4 regions of the Gracilibacillus pellucidus genome follow, and region 4 is predicted to be linked to each of the others. Evidence: riboswitches for the same ligand, from Rfam matches in the RefSeq annotation. Region 4 holds a riboswitch; each other region holds the start of a gene.
What was found. A riboswitch is a leader RNA that binds a small molecule or an ion and turns the genes downstream of it on or off. The one in region 4 is predicted to bind S-adenosylmethionine.
Positions count from the first base shown of each region.

Region 1: another riboswitch for S-adenosylmethionine. It lies ahead of SH601_RS03700 (PLP-dependent aspartate aminotransferase family protein); the one in region 4 lies ahead of SH601_RS04425 (phosphoadenylyl-sulfate reductase).
Region 2: another riboswitch for S-adenosylmethionine. It lies ahead of SH601_RS06200 (methionine ABC transporter ATP-binding protein); the one in region 4 lies ahead of SH601_RS04425 (phosphoadenylyl-sulfate reductase).
Region 3: another riboswitch for S-adenosylmethionine. It lies ahead of SH601_RS00820 (Na+/H+ antiporter NhaC family protein); the one in region 4 lies ahead of SH601_RS04425 (phosphoadenylyl-sulfate reductase).

Region 1 covers NZ_JAWZSR010000002.1:53,893-58,089, forward strand. The annotation lists gene SH601_RS03690 (ABC-F family ATP-binding cassette domain-containing protein) at 1-410, opposite strand, end outside; gene cls (cardiolipin synthase) at 437-1,879, opposite strand; SAM riboswitch class I at 2,165-2,277, shown strand; gene SH601_RS03700 (PLP-dependent aspartate aminotransferase family protein) at 2,355-4,025, shown strand.
Region 2 covers NZ_JAWZSR010000003.1:102,913-107,109, reverse strand. The annotation lists gene SH601_RS06205 (methionine ABC transporter permease) at 1-425, opposite strand, end outside; gene SH601_RS06200 (methionine ABC transporter ATP-binding protein) at 415-1,443, opposite strand; SAM riboswitch class I at 1,571-1,690, opposite strand; gene SH601_RS06195 (LysR family transcriptional regulator) at 2,004-2,891, opposite strand; gene SH601_RS06190 (ABC transporter ATP-binding protein) at 3,028-3,996, shown strand; gene SH601_RS06185 (ABC transporter substrate-binding protein) at 4,000-4,197, shown strand, end outside.
Region 3 covers NZ_JAWZSR010000001.1:168,575-172,771, reverse strand. The annotation lists gene SH601_RS00825 (MerR family transcriptional regulator) at 1-575, shown strand, start outside; gene SH601_RS00820 (Na+/H+ antiporter NhaC family protein) at 588-1,895, opposite strand; SAM riboswitch class I at 1,995-2,095, opposite strand; gene SH601_RS00815 (cupin) at 2,414-2,770, shown strand; gene SH601_RS00810 (PTS sugar transporter subunit IIA) at 2,811-3,302, opposite strand; gene SH601_RS00805 (sugar phosphate isomerase/epimerase family protein) at 3,613-4,197, opposite strand, start outside.
Region 4 covers NZ_JAWZSR010000002.1:219,783-223,979, forward strand. The annotation lists gene SH601_RS04420 (aldo/keto reductase family protein) at 238-1,182, shown strand; SAM riboswitch class I at 1,446-1,561, shown strand; gene SH601_RS04425 (phosphoadenylyl-sulfate reductase) at 1,635-2,363, shown strand; gene SH601_RS04430 (assimilatory sulfite reductase (NADPH) flavoprotein subunit) at 2,422-4,197, shown strand, end outside.

The DNA of each region.
Region 1 (4,197 bases), 170 kb from region 4:
ATAGCCTCCCAAGCCTCTAGCTGATCCATTTTTTCTTGCATATGTAAAAGTTGTTGTTGTCCTTGTTCACTTTCTGGGTCTTTTTCTAACGCTAATACAGCTGACTCATATTGTCTTAACGTCACCATTATTTCGGCATCACCGTGATAAATATGATCAAGAACGGTATCTTCCTCTTGTAGTTGTGGATCTTGGTCTAAATATTCGATTCTATAATCATTCGGATGGGTGGTCGTACCAGCCTCAGCTTGGTCCATACCTGCAATCACTTTCAGTAACGTAGACTTTCCTGTACCATTGACCCCAATCAAGCCAATTCGGTCATTATCTGTGATTGCAAACGAGATTCCGTCAAACAATACCTTCTCTCCATATGTTTTGACTAGATTCTCTATTTTTATCGTGCGCATAATCATCTTATCCTTTCTCTCATTACCTACAAAATAGGTGAAATTAACCTTGAAACAGCCTCTTTCACCTTAATCCAGAAGGAGCGTTGTTTATATAATGAATACGTAAGATTAGTAGATTCTTCCATATCTTTTTCAAACTCATCAACAAGCATTTCTGCCATTGTTTCATTATATAAAAAGGCGTTTACTTCAAAGTTAAGGCGGAAGCTACGAACATCAATATTCGCTGTTCCGACTGATGCAATCTTACTATCGACTACTATCATTTTAGCATGTAAAAATCCTTTTTGATAAACATATGCTGTTGCTCCTGCTTTTAATAAATCCCCGATATAGGAATAAGTAGCCCAATAAACAAAAGGATGGTCAGGTTTATTCGGTATCATGACGCGAACATCAACACCAGATAAGCTAGCAATTTTTAGTGCATCTAACAGACTTTCATCTGGAATAAAATATGGTGTTTGAATAAAAATATAATCCTTTGCCGACATAATCATTTTAATATAGCCATGTTTGATCTGTTCCCATTCTGAATCAGGACCGCTCGAAACAATTTGCATCCCGATATTACCTGCTGGAATAGCGTTATAATAACGTGAATGATAAATGATTTCATGACGAGATGCTTGATTCCAATCAAGTATAAAACGAGTTTGCAATTGCTTCACGGCGCTTCCCCTAATTCGCAAGTGGGTATCACGCCAATACCCAAAACGTTTGACCTGTCCTAAATATTCATCCCCAATATTAAAGCCTCCGATATAACCTACCGCACCATCGATCACAACGATTTTACGATGGTTACGATGATTAATTTTCAAATTCACTTTCGGGATTAATGGAGGAAAGAATCCCTCTACCTCTGCTCCTGCCTTGCGCATTCTTCGAACTAGTCTTTGCTTTAACGAGCGCGAGCCTAAATCATCATACAAAAAGCGTACTTCGACTCCTTCTTTTGCTTTCTCAATCAAAGCGTCTGCCAATCGTTCTCCTAAATGATCGGATCGAACGATATAATATTGTAAATGGATATGATCTGTCGCATTTTTTATATCTGTTAATAAAGATTCGAACTTGCTATTTCCATTAGTAAAAATTTGTATATCATTATCTTGAGAAAAAATAGCATCAGCATTTGTTAAATGTAAATAGTATAAATCCTTATACTGATACATTCTCGAATCGTTTAGAGAGAATTCTCCATTTTTTAGTTCCTCGAGCTGCTGTTTGACCGATTTCTTTAACCCTAGTTTACTTTTGGCATCCCAAGTAAAAAGTGCTTTGTTACTAAGTTTACGTCCAAATATTAAATATAAAATAAATCCTGCAATCGGGATAAATGTTAGTACCAAAACCCATGCCCATGTAGCGGTTGGATTTTTACGTTCTAAAAAAATAATGGTAATCGACAAGAGAATATTAAAAATTAAACTGGCACTAGCAATTAGTTGAAAAATTTCCATATGAAGCCCCCTCTCTTCTATCCCACTTCCTATAATATAGCACAATTATAGTGAAGCTAATAGCAAACACTATTCATAAAAACACTATCTAACAAAAGGGATCATGCTTATTATTCAAAGCATATGTAATTTATGTTTATACAGGATATTTCATGCAAAAACCTTTGCTAACTCATCAACTCCAAAGCGAGACTGATCTTTAAAAAGATTAAATTTTCTGAATTATTATTGACGGTTTGAAAACGATCCCTTATAATAAAAATCATTCAATCAAATAGGTGATAACTCTTATTTAGAGTGGCAGAGGGAATAGGCCCTACGAAGCCCAGCAACCTTCCATTTAAATAGCAATATGGACATGGTGCTAAATCCTACAGGTGTGACCTGGCAGATAAGAGGAGGACGACTCAAATACTTCAACCTCTTCTTACTTTTGTCCAGAAGAGGTTTTTAAATTATTTGAGGAGGCTACATAATGACAAATTCTTTTCAATTTCCTGGTGACGAAACAAACTTATTACATGGTGGACAACAAATAGATCCAGCAACAAATGCTCGTGCAGTGCCTATTTATCAAACTACTTCTTATGTATTTAATAGTACGGAGCATGCACAAAATTTATTTGCGCTAGCAGAGCCAGGTAACATTTATTCACGCATAATGAATCCGACAGTCGATGCATTTGAGCAGCGTATGGCATTATTAGAGGACGGTGTTGCAGCAGTTGGTACTGCTTCAGGGGCTTCTGCCATCACGTTAGCTATCTTGAATCTTGCTAATGCTGGAGATGAAATTATCGCTGACAGTAATTTATATGGTGGAACATTTAATTTATTCAATAAAACATTACCGAAATACGGGATTGATGTGATATTTGTTGATGGGACAGATCCAGAAAATTTCCGTTCTGCTATTACAGATAAGACAAAAGCCATCTTTGGTGAGGTGATTACAAACCCTAGCTTAAATGTATTTGATATTGAGGCAATTGCCGATATAGCACATGAACACGGTGTACCGTTAATTATTGATAATACATTTGCCTCTCCTTATGTATGTAAACCAATTAGCTGGGGAGCGGATATTGTCGTTCATTCCGCTACAAAATGGATTGGTGGTCACGGAACATCGATCGGTGGTGTTGTGATAGACGGTGGTAGATTTAATTGGAATACAGAACGCTTCCCAGGATTTACCGAGCCAGATGAGACCTATCACGGTATTCGATTCGGGATTGATATTGGACCTGCTGCATTTGCAACGAAATTACGTGTGCAATTGCTTCGAGATATTGGGCCGTCATTAAGTCCACAAAATGCCTTTTATTTCTTACAAGGACTTGAAACATTACACTTGCGGATTGAGCGACATAGTGAAAATACTAAAGCGATTGCTCACTATTTAGAAAATCATCCACAAGTAGAATGGGTTTCCTATCCAGGTCTTGAAAGTCACCCGTCCCATCAATTGGCTAAAAAATATTTAGCTAATCATTTTGGTTCGATCATCGTCTTTGGTATAAAAGGCGGCAGAGAAGCTGGGCGTCAAGTAATCGATCATATTCATTTATGGTCACATGTTGCGAATGTAGGTGATGCAAAATCACTTATTATCCACCCTGCTTCTACTACACACCAACAATTAAATGAAGAGGAACTAAAAACCTCTGGTGTGACAGAAGAATTAATTCGATTATCTGTCGGAATTGAAACATCTGCTGATATCATCGCCGATCTTGATCAGGCAATTGCCAAAGCAACAAATAGTGAGCCAACCATTCAATCAAATCACGAACAAGCTATTTCGTGGGCTCTCTCTTCACCTTTTGCCAGAGAAGATGGTGGAATTCGCTCTAAAATCATCGCTACTAACGATGACATCGAGGCTTCTGAGGTACTACAAAAGCTAACGAAGCTAGGCTATCAGGTTATTCCAGCGCATGCTGCAGAAAGCGAAATCGATATTTTATTTATTACCGATCGCACAGATGCAGCGAGTATTTATACAAATAAAGCAAAAATCATCTGGTTTGCTGAAAAAGAAGCAGATATTGCAGTAAAACAAAAGGCGGAAGCAAATGGACAAATTGTTATTGAAGGTAAATGTCCATTTAAAGAAGCAGATCGCCTACGCCGCGGAGAATAATTCGTTTTCTCCCAGAATATCGTTATTTATCTCCCCAAGATAAATATATATAATTAAGGACCGCTCTTATTTAGAATAGGAGCGGTCTTATTGCCTATTTACCCTTAATTCCTTCGTATGATATGATATGATACAAAACAAACATGTCTCACTACGGCATTGCATATCTTGA
Region 2 (4,197 bases), on a different contig from region 4:
ACAAGGACACGGAAAATAATTTGCCAAGGTTTTGCTCCCATTGCTTCGGCTGCTTCAATAACACCTGGTGATACTTCTAGTAAGCTACTTTCCACTAGCCTTGCAATATATGGAGCTGCATACACTACTAATGGAACAATCGCTGCAGCCGTCCCAATTGTTGTACCAACTACTAATCTCGTAAATGGGATAATCGCGACTAACAAAATGATAAAAGGGATGGAGCGCAAGAAATTAATCACACCATTTAACACGGCAAAGAATGCTTTATTCCCTAATAAATTTCCCGGTCTCGTAACAACTAGTACGATACCAAGTGGAATCCCGATAATTAATGAAAAAATTAGTGAAAATGCCACCATCTGTAGTGTTTCGATGGTTGCGTCCACAATTCGTGGCCAAAAAGTTGCTAAATCAATCCCCATCTGTTTCTACCTCCTCTACACTTGCTTGACTCTCAATAAACTGAATAGCCTTATCTATTTCTGTTGATGTACCAATCAATTCCACTATTAAGCTACCAAATGGCTTCTTCTGTAACTCGATAATTTGACCAAATAATATATTCGTGTCTACCTCGAATTTTTTCGCCACATCGGAGATAAGCGGAATATCTGTTGAATCATCTACAAAAGTTAAACGAACAATCTTGCTACCCTCATGTGCTCCATGCACTTTATCAATAACAGATTGTGGTAATTGATCATTCATAACTGTTTTTACAAAGTTTCTTGTCGTTTGCTGTTGTGGATTGGAAAAGACATCAAAAATCGATCCCTCTTCAATCACCTTTCCTTGTTCCATTACTGCGACTCTATCGCAAATCTCTTTAATGACTGGCATTTCATGTGTAATCATTAAAATCGTAATGTTATATTCTTCTCTGACTTTTCTAAGCAAGTCTAAAATAGAGCTAGTTGTTTGTGGGTCAAGTGCTGATGTTGCTTCATCACACAATAATATTTCTGGATCTGTTGCTAATGCTCTTGCAATACCTACTCGTTGCTTTTGCCCGCCCGAGAGTTGTTCCGGATAATGTTCTGCTTTATCCTTTAAGCCAACAAACTCAAGTAACTGATCCACTTTTCGTTTCACTTTTTGCTTAGAAACGCCAGCTAATAGCAATGGAAAACCAACATTATGAAAGACCGTTTTTGATTCTAGTAGATTGAAATGCTGAAAAATCATCCCAATCTTTCTGCGAACATTAATCAATTCTGGTTTAGACAACTTTAACATGTCTGTGCCATTTACGATTATCTTGCCTTGATCTGGTCTTTCTAGTAAATTTACACATCGAATTAGTGTACTTTTTCCTGCTCCACTAAAACCGATCACACCGAAAATCTCTCCTTGTTCAATCGATAAATTGACATGATCAACAGCTGTTATTTGTTTATCATTTGTTGTGTACGTCTTCGTTACATCTTGAAAATCTATCATGTAATCCCTCTTTTCTTATTATCCGAATATTTCGAAAAAAATCTGTATCGTTCGTTCTTAGCCAATAAAAGAATCTCCCCTTCAAAATAAGAAGAGAAGATTACATATCTATTTCGTATACCTGCCCTTCTTATCTTTCAAGTGATCACTCACTTGCTGGAATTAGCACGTTCTTTTTATTCATTAACGAATAAAACACGTTGCCGAGGCTTCATAGGGCCAGTCCCTCTACCTCTCTTGATAAGAAATTCGATGTTTGTATGAAATTGTGAGTCAGTGAAACTTATTCTAATGAACAATTAACCGATTGTCAATATAATTTTCAGAAAAAAATAATAGTAAGCGTAATCATGCTGTTTTTTTAGGGGGATTATTCATGCATTTAGTTGCTGACGAAATGGGAATAGGGATTCTTCAGTGTGGAAGTTATAGACTTCTACTGATTACTAACGTCAGCTTATTGCTTCTTTATTTATAACAGAATTGCTTACTGTCTATACAATGATTTATTTACAAAATTGAATGCTTTTTCTTTCCTTTGTGTTCATATTTCTGTTTATTTAAACCTCTAGCTCTCCCCCTAAGTTTGTCACTAATTTTTTAAAATATTGAAATGGCCCGCTCATCCATAAATTACGGTGGTAGACAAAATGAATTTGTCTTTCTAAATCTTGGTTGTGAAATTCTATATAGGATAAATGTGTTTCTTTTTCGATTAATCGTTTAGAAATAAGTGCGACAGCCTTGCCGTATGATAACATCTTAATAATGGTGGAAACAGAATCAAGTTGAATCATTTCCATTCTTAGCTTTTTTTCTTGTAGCCAGACTTGAGAAAAACGGCCTGTTGAACTGGATAAACGGTGCACTAATAATGTTTGATTGTATAAATCATTTTCTTCTAAAATCGTTTTTCCGTTAAATGAATGTTCCTTACTAAAGGCTAGTACAATCGTGTCACTTGTAATAGGTTCATAGATGAGGTCTTGCTCTTTATTTCCTGTTTCCATAATGAAGCCACAATCTAGTTCTTGTAACAACAGCCTTCTTTCTATATCTGGAGCTGTTTTTACATCTAAAGAAACCTTCACTTTTGGATAGTTTTCTGCTAATTGGTGAATTAATTCTGGCATGAACAATTGTGCTGGAACACCACTTGCGCCAAGTTTTAATGCTCCTTTTTCCCCATTTTTATAATCTGCGACACTTTTTTCTAATGCTTGATTTGTCTGACTTAATTGTTTGGCATAATGATAGAGCATTTCCCCTGCATCTGTTAGCCGGTAGCCGCCTGCATTAGTACGAAAAAGCTTAATTCCGTAGTCTTCCTCTAACGATTTAATATGAAAGGAAACAGTTGGTGTTGATAAACCTAATGATTTAGCGGTATCGGTCATTTTTCTCGTTTCTACTAGCGAAATAAATACATTTAATTTTTGGATATTCACTTTATCACCCTGAAGTATTTTAGATTTTTTCTAACAATATGATGATTTTATCAGATTTATTTTAATTTAATGTTAACAGTTAGTTAATATTTACTAAACATTTCTCCCCTACACTTATGAGTAAGGAGAGGATATCATGAAAATTCATTTAAAAGGGGTCGAGAAAAAATACGGAAATATCCAAGCAGTAAAGCCGATTGATCTGACAATAGAAGATCAATTTGTCACGATTCTCGGTCAATCAGGCTGTGGGAAAACAACTTTACTAAAAATGTTAGCAGGACTAACAGAGCCAACAGCTGGAGAAATTCATTTTGATGACACACCGATTTTTTCTCTGTCAAAAAAGGTGAATGTAAAGCCGAACAAACGAGAAATCGCCATGGTATTTCAGGATTTTGGGCTTTGGCCACACATGACTGTTTTCGACAATGTTGCTTTTGGTCTCAGAGGGAAAGTAGCAAAAGCAGAACGAACAGCAATCGTTCATGATGCATTAAAGAAAGTAAAGCTGGAACAAAAGGCCAAAATGAAACCAGGGGAATTATCTGGTGGACAGCAGCAACGTGTTGCCTTAGCGCGAGCAATCGCTGTTAATCCAAAGCTGATTTTGTTTGATGAAGCGCTTAGTGCACTTGATGCGATCCTTCGCGAACAAATGCGTGAGGAAATTTTGACAATCGTTCAATCGATTGGTTCCAAAGCTATTTTTGTGACGCATGACCAGACGGAAGCAATGGCAATGTCTGATAACATGATTGTCATGAATAGTGGAGAGGTAGTCCAAACAGGTTCACCTGAGGAAATCTATCACTCCCCTACCAACACTTTTGTTGCTAATTTTATCGGCAAAACGAATTGGCTAGAAGAACAAGACAAAATGATTCGACCTGAACATGTTCATCCATACCCACAAGCAAATACACGGGCGAGATCAGGAATCGTAAAAAAATGCATGTATGAAGGGGATCGCTATCTTATCTTTGTCGAAACTAATGGTCATCTGTGGAAGTTCTATGACCACCAACCACATATCCAAGGGGAAAAGATAAAACTTTATATCGAAGAAAATACGATTCATTCATTACAAAAACAGGAGGCGTAACAAATGAAAAAATTAAAAATGACGGCAATGGCAGGAATTTTCACATCAGCATTACTATTAGGTGCTTGTGGAGCTGACAATGACGAAGCTTCAGGTGCTGAAAACAGTTCTTCAACAGACGAGAATACGCTCACGGTTTATTCAGCAGGACCTGGTGGACTAGCGGAAAATATTCAAGAAGCATTTGAAGAAGAAACAGGT
Region 3 (4,197 bases), on a different contig from region 4:
TCATGTATGAACAACAAGAAAAGATACTAGAAGAACGAAGGCGACTGGAAATGAAGGTTAACATGATAGAAGGACAAATTCAGTCGTTAAACGAAGCAACGAAGCTAGACTTTCAACAAATTAGAGTAGAACGACTACCTAAACAAACCCTTTATTTAAGCAACAATATTGAAAATGCATCAGATCAAGAATTTGTAGAAGCATTCCATAACTTTTTAGTGGAATTATCTGATGCATATCTTGATACAGGCTATCCGATTGGTACCATTACTTCTCGTGAAAATGCGCTAAAAGGGGATTTTACTAATTACAGTTATTTATATAACAAACAACTTGAACCGAAAATAGATCATTCTTTTTTTCAAACAGTTGATGGAGATTTTTTAGTTGGATACCATATTGGTGAATACCAACATGTCGGTCAAACTTACCAAAAACTTTTGCAAGAAATGGATCGAAGGCATCTAGAGATCGGGGAATATATTTTAGAAGAATATGTATATGAAGCTGCCGTCAAAAATCGCGAAGAAGAGTATGTCCTGAAAATTATGATACACGTGGAAAATAAAGAGTAGGACTAATGCGCCCTACTCTTGTTGTGATGCTTTTTGTTTAAATCGTGGAAAGCCAATTAAAATGGCGATGATACCACTAAGTCCTAATAAAATAGGATAGAAGGAATACGGTATGATGCTTAATGGTGATATGGCAGCTAACCCACTAGCAGCAAGCATTTGCGCACCATATGGTAAAATCCCTTGCCAACATGCTGCAAAAATATCAAGAATACTAGCTGATTTCCTTGGGTCTATTTGATATTCTTGTGCAATATTTTTCGCTAGCGGACCTGTCATAATAATCGAAATCGTATTATTAGCTGTACTAATATCTGCCGCACTGACAAGTCCAGCAATTCCAAACTCTGCACCTTTTTTGGATTTGATTCGACGTGATACAACATGTAACAAGTAATCAATTCCACCGTTATGCTGAATGATACCTATAATACCACCAATTAACAAAGCAATGATCGCAATATCTTGCATATTGATTATTCCTTCTGATGCTGTTTGAACTAAACTTGTTCCTGTGAAAGAGCCATCTAATAAACCAATAATTCCTGCAAAAACAATGCCACCAGTTAAAACGATTAGTACATTTACTCCCAATATTGCTACAATTAAAACAGCAAGATATGGAAGTACTTTTACAATTTGATAAGAATAATCTTCTTGAACCGTAAAATGACTACCAAGTGTAATGGCCCATAATATAATAATGGTAATAATAGCACCCGGAAGTATTATCCAAAAATTGGTTTTAAACTTATCACTCATCGTTGTATTTTGTGTCCTTGCTGCCGCAATCGTTGTATCCGAAATCATCGATAAGTTATCACCAAACATCGCTCCACCAATAATAGTCGCCATCGCCAAAGCCATTGAAATATCTGTTTGTTCTGCAATTCCGATACCAATCGGCGCAAGTGCAACAACGGTCCCCATTGACGTTCCCATTGTAAGCGAAATAAAACAAGCAATAATAAACAAACCTACCATCAACAAGTTTGCAGGAAGTAGAGAGAGACCAAGATTTACGGTTGCATCAACTGCTCCCATTCCTTCCGCTACTTCTGAAAAAGCACCTGCTAATATATAGATAATCACCATTAAAATGATATTCTCGTGTCCTACACCTTTTGTGAACACTTCTATCTTTTTCGACAATTTTTCTTTTCGATTTATCGCAATCGCTACTACTGCAGCAATCAATACCGCTACATTAATTGGCATACTGGAAAAATCATGCGTAACGATTCCCGATACAATAAATAATAATATAAAAACAAGTAATGGTAATAGTGCTACTGCATTACCTTTTGATTGTTTTTCCACTAGTTGTCCTCCTCGTTTTGCTATTTCTTGTGGTTTACAAACACAAAAAAAGAACCTCTATCTAGTATTAGAAGAGGTCCTTCAATCATTCATACTCTCTTCTTATCTGCTAGCTAATCGCTACTGGAGTTGGCACATTGCTTCATGGAGCTGTTGCCGAGGCTTCAAAGGGCCAGTCCCTCCACCTCTCTGGATAAGAAATGTTTAATTTTTAAGTATATACAAATGTACAAGTTTGAGAGGATAATGTCAAGTAGTTTTCGACATTTTTTTATACAGTCCCATAGGTTAATAACTTCGCACTTGAAACAAGCCCGACCACCTTCCAAAACATTACATTATATGGTAGTATAGAACAAGCCACAATCAGTGAACTATATCTTGATAAAGTGAGACTTATCAGGGAGTTAGCGTCCGTTTATCCCCCACTTAGCTTCCTAGTTTTCACCCGAACCTTGAAGTGGGGGTTTTACGGACGTTTACACCGTGATAAAATCTACATATGAAGGAGAGTTACTATGGAGATATTCCAACTGAACAAAGAAGTTGGTAAAAAAATCACCCAGTTTCACTCTGATTTTACCCTTTCACCTATAACCAAAACCGAAAAAACTACTCAAATTGCTTGTATTCATCTAGAACAGAACGGACTTATCGGATATCATCAAGCTGTTGTTCCACAACTGTTTATCGTTATTAGTGGAAATGGTTGGGTACGCGGTAAATCTGATGAATTTGTTGCTATTCGACCAGGAGAAGTTGTGCTTTGGAGGGAAAATGAATGGCACGAAACAAAAACAGATAAAGGACTAATAGCCATCGTCATTGAAGGTGAAAAGCTTGATACTTCTATGTTATTCAAGAAAAAAGAATGAGCTTTTTTCTTGATAAAAGCTCATTCTTAATGGTTAAATATTATTTCTTTTCAATACGGAAAAGTGTATCCGCACCTGCTGTCACAGCTTGTTCACCAGCTGCATTAGACAAAGAAAATTCTTCTCCATTTAATAAAATGATAGGAGTAATCGTTTGATAACCTTCTGCTTTAATGACATCTAAGTCGAATGTTGCTAAAGCATCACCTTTTTTCACTTTTTGACCGTTTGTCACATGAATCTCAAAACCTTTACCGTCTAACTGTACAGTTTCAAGTCCCATATGTATTAAAATTTCTGCACCACCATCAGTGCGAAAACTAATCGCATGCTTTGTCTTAAATACATCGACAACTTCCCCATCAATTGGTGATACAACTTGCTTATCAGTAGGTTCGATAGCGATACCGTCCCCCATCATCTTTTGTGAAAAAACTTCATCAGGGACCTGCGCCAACGGTACTACTTTCCCTGTCAGTGGCGTTACTAAATCTGTATTTGTCTCTTTCTTTTTAAAAAGCTTCTTAAACATATGACTTACCTCCAAAGATGTCTATTACCATTTCCCATTATAAACTATCAGAATCTAAAAAAACAGGAAAATGTTACTAATTATATAGTAAGAAAAGAAGCTTATACAGCATCAACAAACTTTCATTCGCCTTATGAGTGACCTTAATTTTGGTTCTGCTTCATTTTGGGCGTTCATCTGTTTACTTGTTATGGACAAAAATAAAGGGAAGCACAATACATTATGTCAGTAAATCTAGTTATTAACAAAAAAAGCTGAATTCATTGCCCTTTTTGTCAGCAAATCTAGTAAACGTTACCAATCACTTCATTCATTTATTAATTACTTGCTTTAAGTTCACGACATTTTCCTTTGCACTATCTAGTGGGTCTCCATCGAATTGTTCTTGTTCAATCACATACCAATGGACATCGGTAGATTCACCTGTTTGCCAAAGTGTAGCAATATCCAGTGATCCTTTTCCTATTTCAATACTACGTTTTTCGCCATTTTCTTCTACCATATCTTTAATATGCAAAGAAACAATGCGCTTGTCATGTTCTTTAATAATCGTTAATGGATCTATTCCTGCATGTGTTGCCCAATAGCAATCAAGCTCTATTTGCACATACTCAGGATCCGTCTCTTCAAATAAAATATCAAAGCCTGTCTTTCCATTACCAAGATCAAAGAACTCCATGTTATGATTATGGTATGCAAAAGTAAAGCCTGCTTCTGCACATTTCTTCCCTATTTCATTTAATGTAGCTGCTCCTTTATAATATGCTGCCTCATCTGTTCGCAATTCTTCGGGAAGTATCGGACAAATAATTAAGTCATTTCCAATCTTTTTATTATATTCAAGCGATTTTTCCAATTCTTCACCTGTTAACGTTTTAAATGGCATATGGCTGCC
Region 4 (4,197 bases):
GGTTAAGATTTTTAGGTAATGCTCCTCTATTTTCTTCCAATAACTTCAAGTAATTACGACATGCCCAAGAGCACATTCCATAAAATCGTCTCTCATAAACATTCTTATGGAACGTCATTCCAGCTTAATGTAAGTAATACTACGAAGATTGATTAAATCCCAAACAAATCATTCGATTCTTATCTAGTATTCTTTTATAATTGTGTAAACGCTTAATAATATAAGGAGGTTTTTTTGATGGAGTATCGTCGTTTAGGTAACACTGGTTTAAAAGTTAGTGAAATTAGTTTAGGTAGCTGGCTTACATATGGTGGCTATGTAGAAGAACAAAAAGCAGAAGCATCGATTGATAAGGCATATGACCTAGGTATTAACTTTTTTGATACAGCAAACGTCTATATGCGTGGGGAAGCAGAAAAAATTGTTGGAAAAGCATTGAAAAAATATCCACGAAGCTCTTATGTCCTTGCCACTAAAGTATTTGGTGATATGGGCGATGGGCCTAATGACCGTGGTCTTTCACGCAAACACATTACAGAGCAATGTAATGCAAGCTTACAAAGACTTGGTTTAGATTATGTCGACATCTACTATTGCCACCGTTACCACCAAGATACACCATTAGAAGAAACATTACGTGCCTTAGATGACCTTGTTCGACAAGGTAAAATCTTATATATCGGCGTTAGTGAATGGACTGCCGAACAAATTTCAGAAGCCGTTCATTTAGCTGATAAGAAACTACTAGATCGAATTGTCGTCAACCAACCAAATTATAGTATGCTTCACCGCTATATTGAGGATGAAATCATCCCTGTTAGTGATAAACATGGTATTGGTCAAGTTGTCTTCTCTCCTCTTGCTCAAGGTGTATTAACTGGTAAGTACAAAAAAGGTGAAGCAATTCCTTCAGGTAGTCGCGCAGCCCAAGAAAATTTAGATTTATCTCGTATTCTAACAGAGCAAAACTTAGAACGTGTTGAAGCTCTTCAAGGTATCGCAGCTAACGAAAATCTTTCATTAACTCAATTGGCAATTGCTTGGATACTACGTCAGGATAACGTTTCTAGTGCGTTAATTGGTGCAAGCAGACCCGAACAAATTGAAGAAAATGCTAAAGCTTCTGGCGTAAAATTAGCACCAGGAACCATTGAAGAAATCGAGAATATATTAAAAGCATGAAATTAACTTCCATCTGTGAAGGCTATTGGCCGTAACTCCTTTTCATTATACTCGAAAGGTTTATGGACATTTACACCGTGATAAACAAAAAAGTAACGATATTTCGATTGCAAACCCTGAAATTTCGTTACTTTTTTTCATATTAGCTCGGGTTTTAATTAAAACCTAGTAACTTGGTATTAATTTTTACATTTTTTTCTTAAAGTTATTGACTTTACTATTTCTACTGTTTACTATAGTAGTAACAAAAGACTTAAATGCAATTCTTATCCAGAGAGGTGGAGGGGCAGGCCCTGTGAATCCTCGGCAACAGGTTCTTAAATCGTAATACTGTGCCAAATCCTGCGGAAACAGCATATGCTGAACCGAAAGATGAGAAGGAATTAACTTAGATTATTCGCCTTCTTATCACCTTGGTAAGAAGGCTTTTTAATAAGGAGGAGCAAATATTCATGCTGACTTATGAAACGTACTATGATAGTCCGCTCAATAATGAGACCCCAAGTCCTGATGACCCGACAAAAGGAGCAGAAAAGATTTTAGAATGGGCCTATCAAACATACGGAGATTCCTTAGTCTATGCTTGTAGCTTTGGAGCAGAAAGTATGGTTTTGATTGATATGATTGCGCGTGTTAAGCCTGATGCTAGTTTAGTATTTTTAGACACTGGTTTACATTTTCAAGAAACCTATGATTTGATTGACGAAGTGAAGGAGCGCTATCCACTATTATCTATCGAAATGAAGCAGCCTGAACTGACTGTTGATGAACAACGCGAAAAACACGGAGCTGCCTTATGGAGTAGGAAACCAGATCAATGTTGCTATATCCGCAAAGTAAAACCATTGGAAGAAGCACTTAGCGGAGCGACTGCATGGATATCTGGTTTAAGAAGAGCGCAATCACCCACTAGAGCGAATACCGATTTTTTGAACAAAGACGAACGCTTTCAATCAATTAAGGTTTGCCCTTTAATTCATTGGTCTTGGGATGATGTATGGGATTATATTGAGAAGCACCAATTACCATACAATAAACTACATGATCAAAATTATCCAAGTATTGGTTGTGTTCCGTGTACATCACCTGTCACAGATGCAAGTGACGAGCGTTCAGGAAGATGGGCCAATTCTCAAAAAACAGAATGTGGTTTACATGTGGCACCACCAACATCCAATTAAATTTTTTTACGCTTAAACTCGAGTAAAACTATCGGAATAATTAAAAGAGGTGAATATATTGACATTACAAGTGGTAAACAGTCCGTTTGATGAAAAGCAGACGGAAATACTAAATCAAATTCTCCCAACTTTAACTGATGCACAAAAAAACTGGCTAGCAGGGTATCTAGCTGCTTCACAGGGAGTAACAAACGTAGTACCACCAACACCAACAGTAGAAACTAAGGAGCCTGTTCAAACAAGCACTCGTACCGTCACTATTTTATTTGGGTCCGAAACAGGTAATAGCCAAGCATTAGCAGAACAATTATCGACTCAGCTAAAAGAGATTAATCGTGATGTTACCGTATCTTGCATGGACGATTTTAAACCAAAAAAATTAAAAGAAGTAGAAGATTTACTTATTATTACGGCTACACACGGCGAAGGAGATCCACCTGATAATGCCATTGAATTCCATGAGTTCTTACACGGTCGTAAGGCTCCAAAACTCGACAATGTGAATTTCTCTGTTTTATCACTTGGAGATGAGTCGTATGAATTCTTTTGCCAAACAGGTAAAGACTTTGATAAACGATTAGAAGAATTAGGTGCTACGAGAATTCACCCACGCGTTGATTGTGACGTTGATTATGAAGAATTAGCAGAAGAATGGGCAAAAGAAGTAATCGCCACTTTACAAAAAGATGCAGGTGCTACGAATGCTCCAACAACTACTGTAACACCTACTGAACAAACTTTTTCAAAAAGCAATCCATACACTGCTGAAGTACTAGAAAATATTGTACTTAGTGGAAAAGGGTCTAACAAAGAAACAAGACATATCGAAATTTCACTAGAAGGATCTAATTTCCAATATGAACCTGGTGATTGTTTAGCAATTAATCCTAAAAACGATCCAGCCCTTGTAGCAGCTATTATCGAAGAATTGAAGTGGAATCCTGAACAGACTATCCCTATTAATAAACAAGGGGAAATCCGTTCCGTGCAGGAAGCCTTAACATCCATTTTCGAGATTACTAGACTAACAAAAGGATCATTGGAGAAAGCAAGCACCTATTTCCAAAATGAAAAATTACAACAATTAGTACAAAATTCTGACGAAGTAAAAGCATATATTGATGGTCGAGATCTCTTAGATTTAATCATTGATTACCCACCAGAACAATTGGACCCGACAACTATTATGCATTTCATGCGAAAAATTCCAGCTAGACAATACTCGATTTCAAGCAGCTATCAAGCAAACCCAGATGAAGTGCATTTAACCGTTGCAACTGTAAAATATCAGGCACATGGTCGAGATCGAAGTGGTGTATGTTCAGGTGAAATCTCTGACCGAATTAAACCTGGAGATCAGCTCAATGTTTATGTACACAAAAATCCAAACTTTAAATTCCCGATGGATGAGGCGACACCAGTTATTATGATCGGACCTGGAACAGGCGTAGCACCGTTTAGAGGGTATATTGAAGAACGTGAAGAACTTGAATTAAAAGGGAAAACATGGCTCTTCTTCGGTGATCAGCATTTCCGGACGGACTTCCTTTACCAAGTAGATTGGCAAAGATGGATACAGCAAGGCTATTTAACGAAGATGGACGTTGCCTTCTCCAGAGATACAGATGAAAAGGTATATGTACAACATCGTATGCAGGAAAAAGCAAAAGAACTATTTGAATGGCTAGAAGCTGGTGCACACCTTTATGTTTGTGGAGATGAAAAGAGAATGGCAAAAGACGTACATGATACATTGATTTCTATCATCAGCCAAGAAGGTAACCTTAGCGAAGAAGAAGCAAAAGAATATATCAATCAATTAAAACACGAAAAA